Regions from separate parts of the Shewanella sp. WE21 genome, predicted to be linked through region 2. Evidence: predicted binding sites of a transcription regulator. Region 2 holds the regulator's gene; the other holds the start of a gene.
The links. The regulator sigma-54, encoded in region 2, starts transcription at its own class of promoters, with help from an activator protein. The targets are predictions, from matches to a motif close to GTTGGCACGNNNNTNGNNT.
Positions count from the first base shown of each region.

Region 1 (4,736 bases), 700 kb from region 2:
TTCTTTGCTGATGTTATCAAAAATGCGCTTACCTAAATCACCTGGATACAGTTGAAAGTCTAGGCCGTCGGCTTCTTTATTTAAATATACGCAATTGACTGTACGCGCCATGATTATTCCTTACTGACTGCGGATTGAACGAGTGATCCCAAATTGGCTAGCACGCGCTCGGTGGCGGCGGCGAGTCCCACTTTGGAAGGATGACTTATGTTATACCAGAGAGACTGGTTTTGTTCCATGACAGCGCCCACGCTCTCTTTATTGCCGAGGGCTTTATCTAGATTAAGCATCATGGGCTGAATATCTAAATGAAAGTGGCTAAATGTGTGCCTAAAGCCAGTTAACCATTCGAGTTGCTGCGCATCAAACCCTTGCTCTTCAAGATGAGTTTCAAGGGCGGCTTGGGTAGCGAATTCAGGGAAACACCAGAGCCCGCCCCAAATTCCCGCTGGCGGACGTTTAGCTAGAAAGACTTGGTTGTCTTGCATCATCACTAACATCCACGCCGCTTTGGTGGGTATGGTTTTTTTAGGTTTTTTGCCAGGGAAATCGGTTTGTCTGCCAATCAGTTGAGCTTTGCAATCAATCGCTACAGGGCAAGCGGCACAGTTAGGTTTGCTACGAGTGCAAATACTGGCGCCGATATCCATCATGGCTTGATTATATTTCTGAATATCTTGCTGCGGTGTGAAGGCATTCGTCAGTTGCCAAAGTTGCTCTTCAACCGTCTTTTGCCCTGGCCAACCTGCTATTGCCCCATGTCTTGCTAATACACGTTTTACGTTGCCATCGAGAATGGGGTGATGTTGCCCAAGTGACAATGACAATACTGCGCCTGCCGTCGAGCGGCCGATGCCGGGTAGGGCGAGCACTTGTTCAAAATGTGTTGGAAATAATCCCTGATAATCATCGCGGATTATTTTGGCTGCTTTATGCAGATTACGCGCCCTAGCGTAATAGCCAAGACCGGTCCAATGATGTAATACCTCATCGTCTGGCGCGTTAGCAAGTGCTAACACATCGGGAAAACGCGCCATAAATTTAAGATAATAGGGAATAACAGTCGCAACCTGAGTTTGTTGCAGCATGATTTCAGAAACCCATACGCGATATAGGGTTTTATCTTGCTGCCAAGGGAGGGTTTTACGACCGTGATTGTCGTACCAAGAGACGATACGTGTAGCGAAGGAGGCTGTAGATTTCATCGGCGCAGTGTAGCGGCAGTTATCTTCTTAGACAAGCGTCAAAGATAAGTTGGCAAGGGATCTAAAGCTAAAAATCGCTGCTAAATTCGCACTCTTAAATAATCTTGGTATACTTTCGCCCCATTAGTGCTTGCACTGTATGTTGAACTTTGGATAATGCCCTTCTTTTATGATGGTGTTGTCCACTAGACGAGGCAAAAATGAGCGAAGTCACTACCGCTGAATTTAATGAAGAAGGCAAGTATCTGCGCAAGATCAGAAGCTTTGTCCTGAGAGAAGGTCGCTTAACCAAAGGCCAAGCACACGCTATTGAAAGCCAGTGGCCAACAATGGGTTTAGATTACAGCCCAGTGCCATTGGTACTAAGCGACGTTTTTGGTCGTGAAGCTGATACTGTGCTGGAAATTGGCTTTGGCATGGGCGCCTCTTTAGTACAAATGGCTAAAGATGCACCAGAGCAAAATTTCATTGGTATTGAAGTACATAAACCGGGTGTAGGCTCTTGCCTCAGTGATGCCGCCATTGCTGGTGTGACTAATTTACGTGTGTATCATCACGATGCCATGGAAGTATTAGAACATGCGATTGCTGACGGTTCATTAGCCCGAGTGCAATTGTTCTTCCCAGATCCTTGGCATAAAAAACGTCACCATAAACGCCGCATCGTACAAGCTGAATTTGCCGAACTTATTCGTCGCAAGCTAAAAATTGGCGGTGTGTTCCATATGGCCACTGACTGGGAAGAGTACAGCGAGCATATGTTAGAGGTGATGCAAGCCGCACCGGGTTATCAAAACCAGTCGGCCGACGGCAGTGTTGTGCCGCGTCCTGATCATCGTCCATTGACAAAGTTTGAAGCCCGCGGCCATAGACTGGGTCACGGTGTATGGGATCTGATGTTTGAGCGTATCGCTTAATCACGAACTCAATTTTAGCTAATTTTAAACACAAAAGGGAAAATCACTATGGCAACTAATCGTAGCCGTCGTTTACGTAAGAAAATGCGCGTTGATGAATTCCAAGAGTTAGGTTTCGATATGGCTTGGACTTTTGATGCATCAGTATCTGAAGCCGATATCGATGCAACTGTAGATAAATTCATCGATGAAGTGATCGAAACCCGTAAATTAGGTTTCCATGGCGGCGGCCACATCGAATGGGAAGGCATTATCGCCACTCAAACGATTGGGAAATGTACCGAAGAAGATATTGCTGCAGTTAAGGCATTCTGGGCAACCCAAAAAGTGTCTCAGGTTGAAGTTAGCGAACTGTACGACATTTGGTGGGGTTAATGCCCGAGTTGGCATTACTTGAGGAAGTGGTCGAGAAAGTTCGACCCTTGCTCGGCCAAGGAAAGGTTGCAAATTATATCCCCGCACTGGCCAGCGTTGATGCTGGCAAATTAGGCATTGCCGTCACAACCGTTGATGGCGAAACCTTAGGTGCGGGCGATTACCTTGAGCCGTTTTCGATTCAAAGTATCTCTAAAGTTTTCAGCTTAACCTTAGCGTTAACTTTATATGAAGAAGCCGAAATCTGGAGCCGAGTTGGCAAAGAACCTTCGGGCCATTCATTCAACTCTTTAGTACAAGTCGAGTTAGAACGTGGCAAGCCGCGCAACCCATTTATCAATGCTGGCGCGTTAGTGATTGCTGACTTATTGCAGAGTCGTTTAGGTGCACCTAAACACAGAATGCTCGAGTTAGTTAGGCAACTAAGCCAAAACGATAAGGTTAGTTTCGACAAACAAGTGGCCGACTCAGAATATCAGCACAGTGCGCGCAATGCGGCGATTGCTTATTTGATGAAGTCCTTTGGTAATTTTCAAGGCGATGTCGATACTGTGCTGCGCACGTATTTTCATTACTGCGCCTTAAAGATGAATTGTGCTGACTTGTCTAAGGCCATGTTGTACTTGGCTAATCGCGGCAAAAGTATCACAGGGACTGAGCTTATTTCTCAAGTGCAAACTCGGCAACTTAACGCTCTGTTGGCAACCTCGGGCTTATATGATGGTGCGGGTGAGTTTGCTTATCGTGTTGGTATGCCAGGTAAAAGTGGCGTCGGCGGCGGTATTATTGCCGTGATCCCTGGAGAACTGTCGATTTGTGTATGGTCGCCAGAACTCGATAATAATGGCAACTCACTTGCGGGCACTGCGATGCTTGAGTATCTAAGTCAGCGTCTCGGTCGTTCTATTTTCTAGTCTTATCTCTCGTTTTTTATTAGCACTATCAGACTAAATGTTAGCGAATTTCGCTAATGACCTTTTAGTGCTAACTTTCAAAATCCAACATAATCATATTGTTATAAAGTTGGCACGTCTCCTGCTATAAGCTATTCAGTAGTTTAGGTTTATCGAATTATTCAGATTAAAGGACGAACAAAAATGAAATTAAATAAGTTATTAACTGGATTTGCATTATCTGGCGTGATTTTAGGAACATCTAGTGTGCAGCTGGCGCAAGCACAAACAGAGCCAAAAATAGATGAACGCTGTGAAGTTTCCTTAAATTATGACGTTATGGTTGAGCCTAAAAAATTAGTCATGAGCGAGAAGGGCACAGAAAAGTATCGCATCGAAGTTGACAAGTTATTTGTGGAAGGTAAGCAAGTTAACTTAACCGACAAGCAGAAAAAATTGGTTACTCAATATGCCGATGAAGTTTCGACTCAAGTGCCAGAAGTGATTGAACTGGTGAATGAGGCAGTATCTCTTGCTTCCAAAGCGGTTGGTATGGCCTTAACACCTTTAATGGGTGATGCCGCTGGTGCAAAATTTGATGAAATGATGGCTGGCGTTCAAAAACGGGTTGATTCAGTGGCTTATAAGAATGGTGATAGCTTCTATTTAGGGGCGACTGAAGACTCGATGCAAAGTACATTTAACGATGAATTCGAGCAGGAAATGGAACAAATTGTCCAGAATTCAATTGGCGCAATTATGATGAACTTAGGTGGCCAAATCATGTCTGGTGGCGGTGAAAATTTTGAAGCCAAGATGGATACCTTCTCCAAAAAAATGGACAATTTAGGCAAAGATATTGAGCAACAAATTGAGAGCCAATCTAAGGGATTAGAAACTAAGGCTGACCGTTTGTGCGACCGATTTGAAAATTTGTTAGTGCTTGAAAATCAATTGCGCCAAGAAGTGCCAGAACTAGAACCTTATGTGTTGACACAAAACTCAACCAAGGAACTGCGTGAATAGTTCTTGCAAATAGTTCTTGTAAATATCTCTTACGAATCGCCCTTATTTTTAACTGCAATAACTTCTATCTCCTTGTGCATGAGTCAAACTTGAATGCTACGCCTCTAGTCAATTAATCGACTAGGGGCTTTTTTATTGGCTACTGTTTAATCGTGGCTACAACCCTTATGGCTAAGTTGATGTGGCTTATAGGCTAGGCTTGCAGCGATTTAGTTCGGAATGTTACAGTCTAGAGACGAATATTTGGTATACTCTTAAAATATAATTAAAAGCTGGCATATCAGTCAGATATAACCCCCTACTTTAGTGGACTTTTTCGG
Region 1 covers NZ_CP023019.1:3,374,785-3,379,520, forward strand. The annotation lists gene CKQ84_RS14870 (oxidative damage protection protein) at 1-111, opposite strand, end outside; gene mutY (A/G-specific adenine glycosylase) at 114-1,205, opposite strand; gene trmB (tRNA (guanosine(46)-N7)-methyltransferase TrmB) at 1,406-2,122, shown strand; gene CKQ84_RS14885 (YggL family protein) at 2,171-2,497, shown strand; gene glsB (glutaminase B) at 2,497-3,411, shown strand; gene CKQ84_RS14895 (YggN family protein) at 3,595-4,416, shown strand.
Region 1: the regulator sigma-54 is predicted to act here: its motif matches at 3,520-3,538, upstream of CKQ84_RS14895 (YggN family protein).

Region 2 (4,736 bases):
CTGTGCTCCCCATCTTTTCGCGCGCCACTAGGCTTTCGAATATCTCTTGAGATGAGAGGGTCGGGTACTGGGCAGCGACTAAGTCGCTGATGAGTTCCAGTACCTTTTTCTTGCTGCCCGGAGTGGCGCAGGTAGTGCACTCCGGCCGCAGTATGGTACAAAGTTCCATTATTAGTGTTTTGTTAACTTCTCTTTGTGTTTAATAACCTGACGGTCAAGCTTGTCAATCAGGGCGTCTATAGCGGCATACATGTCAGCATGCTCTGAAGTAGCAAAAACTTCACCACCTATGAGGTTTATTCTCGCTTCGGCAATCTGTTGCATTTTCTCAACATTGAGCACAACGTGCACATTATTGATCTGTTCGAAATGGCGTTCAAGTTTTGAAAACTTTTCTTCTACATATGCACGTAACGATTCGGTAATTTCGATATGGTGCCCACTTAGGTTTATTTGCATAGAAACGTCCTCCGATATCCACTGTAGGTTATAAACTTTTACGCTGATTAGAAGGTGGAATAAGCATAGCCTCTCGGTACTTCGCAATGGTTCTGCGGGCTACGTTGATCCCTTGTTCTGCCAGAAGTTGTGCCATCTTACTATCGCTTAATGGTTTTTTCTGGTTTTCCGCTGCCACCAGTTTCTTTATAAAGGCTCTGATTGCTGTGGATGAGCACTCACCACCATCGTCAGTACCGACGTGGCTAGAGAAGAAGTATTTTAGTTCAAAAAGTCCCTTAGGGGTATGCATGTATTTTTGAGTTGTGACCCGTGAGATGGTGGACTCATGCATTTCTACCGCTTCGGCAATATCGTTAAGCACCATAGGCTTCATGGCTTCTTCACCGTACTCAAAGAAACCCTGCTGATATTGCACTATGCAATTAGCAACTTTAAGCAAAGTATCGTTACGACTTTCTAAGCTCTTAATAAACCATTTAGCCTCTTGCAGATGGCCGCGAATAAATTGGCTATCGGCTTGGTTTTTGGTACTGCGTGCCATAGAAGCATAATGTTGATTTACATTGATTTTTGGCATGCAGTCAGGATTAAGCTCAACGACCCAGCGGCCATTTTTCTTCGACACAGACACATCTGGGATAACGTATTCGTCATTATTGGGCGTGATCAACAAACCTGGGCGAGGATTGAGGGTTTGGATGAGTGCTATACCATCCCTTAATTCATCTTCTTTTAATTTAGTCTTACGCATCAACAACCTAAAGTCTCGGGCGGCGATCAGATCTAAATGATCTTTGATCAGCATGCGGGCGTTTTCTAGGTTGGGAGTATCAGCGGCGAAATGCGACAGTTGGATCAACAGGCATTCACTTAAATCGCGGGCGGCAACGCCTATGGGATCAAAATGCTGAATACGCTTGAGTACGGCTTCGACTTCGTCAAGCTCAACTTCAGGATTGCCCATGGCTTCGAGAATTTCTTCAGTGCTTTGGGTGAGATAGCCCTGATCGTCGATGGCATCAATAATGGCGGTGGCAATGGCTAAATCGGTTTCAGAAAACGGCGTGAGGTTTTTTTGCCATTCTAAGTGTTCGTACAAACCTTCACTGGTCTCGCCTTGGAAGGGCATATCGTCTTCACGACTGCCGCCGGGGCCTGAGTTTGGGGAGGCGGTAAACACTTCATCCCATGTGGTGTCCATGGGGAGCTCATCGGGCATGGATTCTTTGGTTAGCGACTCTGCCGTGTCTATGGTGGAGCTGTCTTTTTCTGGTGGCAGAGTGCTAGATTCACTGAAATCCGTATCGGATAGCGTTTGGTTTACAGGGGTTTTAGTGGCGTCGAATTGATCCTCTTCCAGCTCGAGAAGGGGATTAGAATCTAATGCTTGCTGGATCTCTTGCTGCAGTTCTAATGACGACAGTTGCAACAGACGTATGGCCTGTTGTAATTGTGGCGTCATGGTTAACTGTTGACCCAGTTTGAGCTGGAGTGACGCTTTCATGTTACCGCTGATCCCTACGTTATTATTGTTGGATGAGGTCGCTTATTATTATCTTGAGTGAAGCCCAATGGCGGTATAAATTGCCTCCATTGGCTTCGCTCGATTAACTATAGCCTGAATTGTTCACCTAAGTACACAGCCCTAACTTGCTGATTGTCTAAGATCTCTGCAGGAGTTCCTTCGGCAATCAGGTTTCCGTGACTCACAATATAAGCATGTTCACATACATCTAATGTCTCGCGGACATTATGGTCTGTGATCAGTACGCCAAGGCCGCGACTTTTGAGTTGTTCGATAATCTTCTTGATGTCGATAACCGAAATAGGATCGACGCCGGCAAACGGTTCATCGAGCAAAATGAACTTAGGATTAGCGGCTAAAGCTCGCGCAATTTCGACGCGACGACGTTCGCCACCCGACAATGACATGCCTTGGCTGTCACGGATGTGGGTGATATGAAACTCTTCGAGCAGATGTTCTAGTTCTTCTTCTCGTTCTTCGTTTTTAAGTTCTTTACGAGTTTGCAGTACTGCCATGATGTTGTCATGAACAGTTAGCTTACGAAAGATACTGGCTTCCTGCGGTAAGTAACCTATGCCTTTGCGGGCACGCAGATGCATAGGATCTGCGGTTAAATCATCATCGTCGATAAAGATATGTCCCTTATCGCTCTTCACTAGCCCGACAACCATGTAAAAAGTCGTGGTTTTACCTGCACCGTTTGGACCGAGTAGGCCAACGACTTGACCGGTTTTTACCGTCAGACTGACGTCTTTAACCACTTGGCGACTCTTGTAACTTTTCGCCAGATTTTGTGCTCTTAAGGTGATTTGGGTCATTTAGAGTCCTGCTTTTTTACAGGTTTATCCGCCGGAGCGTCTGATTTAGCATCATCTTGATAGTTTTCAGGCTGAATAATAGTGATCACGCGATCGTCACCACTGCCAGTACTCTCGGCCATCAATTTCTGTTGAATCATGTTATAGCGGATTAAATTACCTGTAACTTGGCTACCCGCTTGATCTAATGACGCCATACCTTTCAGTGTTAAGGTGCGGCTTGCCATATCGTAACGAATTTCTTTCGCGCTTGCCGATGCTGGGCGACCATCGTCTAATATCTGGCTATACGTAGCAGGGTTGCCTGTGGCGACCAAAGTTTTGCTATTTTCACCTTCAGCGGAAAATGCACGCAGTTCATTTGCTTGGATTTTTATTGAGCCTTGGGTAACTTCAACTGGACCAAAGAAGATGATCTGGTTGTTTTTGATATCCGCAGTTTGGCTCACAGCTTTAATTTTGACTTCTTGCTTTAAGTCGCCGACTTTCGCGAAAGCACTCATGCTCATAATTAGCATTAGGCTGGCAAGTAATACGTTATTTTGCTTCATATGTTCCTACTACCTGACTGGTCAATTGCACTTCTTGCGCGTTGAGGTCGGCATAAAGGCCTTGGCCTTGAATATTAAAATCTTTCCCTGTGACGTAAATGGTACGGTCAGAGGTCATTATCATAGTGTTGAGATCGAGTTCCAGATAACTGGTGGACAAGGTCTGAATCGGTTCTTCTGGGCTAATGGCATCGATAATAACATTATTTTCTAATACAACCTTGCCAGTTTCCTTGTTTAGCTTGCCCTGATCTGCCCTGAGCTGCCATTGTGCTTTACCTTGGTCTGGATAAACAAGATAAACAGGTTGAGTAAAGAAAGTTTGATTCGTTGAATCATAATGTTCCATGTGTTTCGCCGTCACACGGCTATTCACTAGTCCTTGCTCATTGAACTCAACACTGCGCAGATCTTCAACGATGAAATCTGGGGTATTTTGATCTTTTACTCTGTTATCGGAATCACCGCTGTGTTTGTTCTGGACCTGCCAGTAAAGCGCTAGTGCGGTTCCAAAAAAAGCGATAATCGCGAGTGTCACACGACTCATATACTCATTCCATGGGCCGAAGTGAATTTATTTTGACTTAGGAGTAACAGATCTGTGAGTTCACGCAGTGCACCGTGGCCACCATTGAGCGTAGTCACAAAATGGGCGTGTTGGCGTACATAGGGGTGGCCGTCAGCAACACTGACCGCTAAACCGACGACATTCATCACGGGGAGATCGACAATATCATCACCGATATAAGCCACTTCTTCTGGGGTGACACCATAAAGTGCGAGCAATGCTTCATAGGGCTCGAACTTATTGTCTACGCCTTGGTAAATATGGGTAACACCAAGGGCTGTCATACGGTTTTCAACGATTTTGGATTGACGTCCTGTGATCACGGCGAGGTTGAAGCCGCTGGTGAGGAGTGAGCGCACGCCATAACCGTCACGGGTATGGAAGGCTTTGAGCTCTTCGCCACTATTGCTCAAGTAAATACGGCCGTCGGAAAACACCCCATCGACGTCACAAATCAACAGTTTAATCTTTTGCGCGCGTTGCCACACATCATCACTGATTGGGCCGTAAAATCCTTGCTGTGGCATTAAATGACTCCTGCTTTAACCATGTCTAGCATGTTAAGAGCGCCGATAGGATGGCGATCTTTATCGATAACAATTAATCCGTTGATGTTTTTTGAGTCCATCACTTGCAGCGCTTGGGCGGCCAATACATTATCCGTGATCGTGACGCAGTTACGGGTCATCACATCGGCAATGGGCGTCGTGCGTAAATTCACTTCGGCATCGATAACGCGGCGTAAATCACCATCGGTGAAGATACCAACCAGCTTGCGCTGATCATCGATAATCGCCGTCATGCCTAAGCCT
Region 2 covers NZ_CP023019.1:2,671,612-2,676,347, forward strand. The annotation lists gene ptsN (PTS IIA-like nitrogen regulatory protein PtsN) at 1-169, opposite strand, end outside; gene hpf (ribosome hibernation promoting factor) at 172-459, opposite strand; gene CKQ84_RS11600 (RNA polymerase factor sigma-54) at 488-1,966, opposite strand; gene lptB (LPS export ABC transporter ATP-binding protein) at 2,074-2,805, opposite strand; gene lptA (lipopolysaccharide transport periplasmic protein LptA) at 2,802-3,356, opposite strand; gene lptC (LPS export ABC transporter periplasmic protein LptC) at 3,343-3,903, opposite strand; gene kdsC (3-deoxy-manno-octulosonate-8-phosphatase KdsC) at 3,900-4,451, opposite strand; gene CKQ84_RS11625 (KpsF/GutQ family sugar-phosphate isomerase) at 4,451-4,736, opposite strand, start outside.